DNA from 2 places in the Lysinibacillus sp. NPDC097195 genome. Region 1 is predicted to be linked to the other one. Evidence: riboswitches for the same ligand, from Rfam matches in the RefSeq annotation. Region 1 holds a riboswitch; the other holds the start of a gene.
What was found. A riboswitch is a leader RNA that binds a small molecule or an ion and turns the genes downstream of it on or off. The one in region 1 is predicted to bind cyclic di-AMP.
Positions count from the first base shown of each region.

Region 2: another riboswitch for cyclic di-AMP. It lies ahead of ACIQXI_RS10165 (MFS transporter); the one in region 1 lies ahead of ACIQXI_RS16845 (APC family permease).

Region 1 is NZ_JBIWDP010000003.1:330,946-333,355, forward strand. It holds gene ACIQXI_RS16845 (APC family permease) at 1-893, opposite strand, end outside; cyclic di-AMP (ydaO/yuaA leader) riboswitch at 1,072-1,218, opposite strand; gene ACIQXI_RS16850 (Nramp family divalent metal transporter) at 1,577-2,410, shown strand, end outside.
Region 2 is NZ_JBIWDP010000001.1:1,960,916-1,963,325, forward strand. It holds gene ACIQXI_RS10160 (S-ribosylhomocysteine lyase) at 1-448, opposite strand, end outside; cyclic di-AMP (ydaO/yuaA leader) riboswitch at 699-847, shown strand; gene ACIQXI_RS10165 (MFS transporter) at 1,070-2,344, shown strand.

The sequences.
Region 1 (2,410 bases):
AATATATTGCGCCCAACACTTGCTTCGGCAATTTGTGAAACGACCGTTGCTTGTGCATTTGGTGCGACTCCATAGAAATAAGCTAAGCCTACAATTCCAATAAAGAGTACTGCTAAAATACTCCCCATCGCTAGGAGTGTTTTCGCTGCATTTACCGGTGCTGGGCTTTTAAAATTCGGAATTGCATTCGATATGGCTTCAACACCTGTTAACGCCGAGCTTCCTGAAGCAAATGCTTTTAATAATAAAAACAAACTAATGCCTGCAACAGGTGTACCGATTTTAGAATGTAAATCTGCTGGAACTTGCCCAGTTGCTACGTTATACATTCCTACCCCAATAAGTACTAACATGACAACGACGAATAAATATACTGGGTACGCTAAAATAGATGCCGATTCAGTAACCCCTCGTAAATTTAAGATTGTTAAGCAAATAACAAAAAATACAGCAATCGGTACATTATAAGCATGCAAACTTGGAAATGCCGACGTAATGGCATCTGTCCCCGCTGAAACACTTACTGCAACCGTTAAAATATAATCAACAAGTAAAGACCCTCCCGCTACAAGGCCTGCATTTACCCCTAAATTTTCACGCGATACTACATATGCTCCACCGCCGTGTGGATAAGCGAAAATAACTTGGCGATACGATAAAGTAAGTGCGATAAGCAGCACTACTACCCCGGCTGCAATCGGTAACGAATACCAAAAGGCGACCGTACTAACAGTCATCAGCACAATTAAAATTTGTTCTGGGCCATATGCCACCGAAGACAATGCATCTGATGAAAGTATGGCAAGCGCCTTTGTTTTACTAAGCTTTTGTTCCCCTAATGCATCGGATCTTAATGGTTTACCGATAACATAACGTTTGAATGATGATCTCATCCTTAACACCTTCTAGTTTCATAGAGTGTGTTTCATTTTTCTAAATCGATTACACCTTCGCATAATCGGTCTCTTTCTATCTACTGGGGCTTTTATCGTAAGAAATGACAGCAAAAAACGCCTACAAGTCATCACTAAATACGACTTGTAGACGTCTTAACGTCTGACAAGCTCCAACTTTTCTGCTCTTAACGCTTACGAGGTTAGCTGTCGGATTCGGGCCTGAGTAGCCCTACTCTTGAAAAAGAGATTCACCCCAAGAATTGTTTACACAATCCATCAAAATTGGGTCCCCCGCGTTTAGTTGCTTCAGCGATTTAGAAATTTGAAACTTTTATAATGATGTCATATTACGCCTGTAAATAAAAAAAGTAAAGAAGTTATTGCCTGGTTTTTTGTAAATTTTTTGGTGGCGTTTTCATTTGCCTTTGTGGCGATTTTGTATGGTTTGGGGGCGATTTGAAGTCCATTCGTGGCTGTTTCACATCGTTTTGTGGCAATTCAGCAATTATCCACGAATCACCCCGTAAATCAACCATTTACCAGCATTTTTTATAATTTACAAAAAAATAATGAGCAAACTTCTTCACATTTTTCAGTTCTAGCTATAGAATAGTAGTATTATTATTTTCCCATAGGAAACTTTATTTCATTTACGATACTTTTTGAAACGAGGGAACAAGATGGCCTATAAACAAATTACAAAACCGGCAGCTCAAGCTGTTTTAGATGGAGATATAAAAGGCTGGCGGCGCATTTTACCTTTCCTAGGTCCGGCATTTATTGCGGCTGTTGCCTATATTGATCCCGGCAACTTTGCTACAAATATTACAGCTGGCTCGCAGTACGGATATTTACTTCTTTGGGTTATTGCCTTTTCTAATTTAATGGCTGTACTCATTCAATCTTTATCAGCCAAACTCGGCATTGCAACGGGAAAAAACTTGCCAGAAATAGCAAGAGAGAACTTTTCTAAAAAAACTTCTATATTTTTATGGATTCAGGCTGAACTTGTCATTATTGCCACCGATCTCGCAGAATTTATCGGGGCTGCCCTCGGTCTATACTTATTATTTGATATTCCGATGCTGCCAGCAGCACTTATTACAGCCATTGGTTCATTTGCAATTTTAGAACTACAACGTAGAGGTTTTAGAGCGTTTGAAGCAGGTATTTCTGGTATGGTACTCATTGTTGTGCTCGCGTTTGCGTTCCAAACATTTTTAGCACAGCCAAATTGGGGCGACGTAACATTAGGAATGCTGACACCTCAATTTGATGGTGTTGACTCCCTTTTACTTGCTACAGGTATTTTAGGGGCAACCGTTATGCCACACGCTATTTACTTGCATTCTTCATTAACACAAAATCGAGTAGTTGGTCGTAATGACAATGAAAAACGACGTATTTTCCGCTTCGAATTTATCGATATCGTCATTGCAATGATTATCGCTGGTGCGATTAACATGAGTATGCTGATTATTGCAGCAGCCGTATTCCATACGCAAGGCTTAGTA
Region 2 (2,410 bases), on a different contig from region 1:
ATTCATCACGCTTGGCTAAAAATTCTTTGGCAAGCGCTTGTGCCCCTTCAAGACTATGGCTTGCTGCCCAACCGCATTGCACTTCATTACATGCAGGTACTGCTGTTGCTTGCGTCACATCTGTAAAAGTTTTTTCCAAAATCGTTAGCAAATCTTCATAATCATTATGATTAATCAACGATACATAAAAGCCTGTTTGGCAACCCATTGGACTAAAATCAACGATATGGTCGGAATAATTGCGGATAATGTCAGCTGATAAATGCTCTAATGAATGGAGTGCTGGCATTTCCATATGCTCTTTATTAGGTTGTTTGAAACGAATATCGTATTTATAGACTTCATCCCCACTTTTTCCTACTTTCACACCTGCTAAACGAACATAAGGTGCTTGTACTTTCGTATGATCTAAATCAAAACTCTCCACGTTTGTTTTTTCACGTTCCATTGCTAACAGCTCCTTTTCTTACAATACTAACTATTATACCTAGATTTCTATGAAATGTGTAAATTTTTGAAATAGAATGAAAACTATTGTTTCTAGTGAAAAAAATTTTTTCATTAGTTTCTTAACTAGTAAGCAACTACCCTTTTTATTGTAGGTTTTATCTTGTAAAAAAATTTTTCTCGCTATTTGTCAAAAAAATTTTCTGTATTTACTAACTTTTCTTGTAATAGTAGTATCATAGCAGTTTCACCTTTCTAGATCGCTGAAACCAATGGATGCGGGGGAACCACATTTGTATGGATGAACATTCCATCCAAGGGGTGAATCCTTTTATTAGGTAGGGCTACTCAATGGCCCGAATCCGACAGCTAACCTCGTAAGCGTTAAATGAGAAGGAAGATGGATGCTTGTACTTTTTGACAAATATGTAGCGATAAGTCCTAATGGCTCATTGATACTTATAATCAATACAACCTACCAGATCCCCATCATTACTTTTTACTGCATTAGAAAGCATATTGAAACAATCGTGACCAACATGATGTCAGAGCTAATTGAAAACGGATTCAATATTCTCCATCATAATGCCTCGATGACTAAGTAAAAATGGAGGAAACCAATATGACTACTCAACAAGAGAACAAAGGCATCTTTTATGGATGGTGGATAGTAGTGGCATGTGTTGTCATTATGACATTTATGTATGCACCAATTATTAATTTAGTTTCACTTTATACAGTCCCAGTAACGGAAGAATTGGGCATTGGCAGATCAGAATTTATGACGTACTATACGATTATGGCTTTAGTGGGAATGGTTTTCTGTCCGATTGCAGGAAAGCTAATGAGAAAGATGGATATTCGTCTTTATTTAACGATATTTACTGTGCTTGGCACCCTTTCTTATATAGGGTTTTCATTTGCCACAACAGCGATGCACTTTTATTTGTATGCAGTGCTTATGGGAGCCGCTTTAGCTGGGGCTGCACTAATTCCTACGCCGGTCTTAATAACCAATTGGTTTAACGAAAAACGCGGTTTATGTTTAGGGATTGCACTGGCAGGAAGTGGTCTTGGTGGTGTTATCTTGAGTCCAGTCATTAACTGGCTTATTACCGATTATGGTTGGCGTAGTGCTTACTTTATTACGGGCATCACAATGCTCGTGTTAATCGTACCTATTTCTATTTTTATTATTCGATTTAAACCAGCAGATATCGGGCTTGTTCCGCTAGGCGAAGTAAAAAACTTAACGCCTTCTTCACAAATACTAGAGGGGCTTTCACAAAAAGAGGCATTTCGTTCTATCTCATTTTGGGCTCTTTGTGCAGCGATTGTCGTTGGTGGGATTGTCGTAAACGGTATGATTATTAACCTCGCGCCCTATTTAAAAGATATCGGTGGCACACCACAACAAGCGGCCATATTACTATCTTTAGGCTCCGCCATGGTCATCGTAGGAAAATTATTAATTGGGCGTCTCTATGATAAATTAGGAACAATCACAACGTTAGTAATTATTTGTGCTTCTGGTTTAGTCAGCTTCCTATTTTTGATGAAAGGTAACCTATTAATACCAGGTATTTTGTATACAATATTTACTGGCTTTGGTGCAACGGCTGTTACTGTAACACCGGCTTACCTAACATCCTCACTCTATGGTGAAAAAGAATATAGTGCGAAATTTGGCATCGTCTCATTATTTTCAACATTAGGTGCAGCACTCACACCAATCGTGTCAGGAGCCATTTATAATATTAATCATTCATATGGCTTACTGCTTAATGTTTTAATTGTCCTTTCAATTGTGTTATTTGTATTGTTTATCATTGCCATTAAAACGAAACCTAAATCGATTGCCACTTCAGACGCAATGGAATATAAATTAGAAAACTAAATCTTAGTTGTTACATTAGACTTTTACTCATACAAAGTAAGCCGCAAACATTACTGTTGCGGCTTA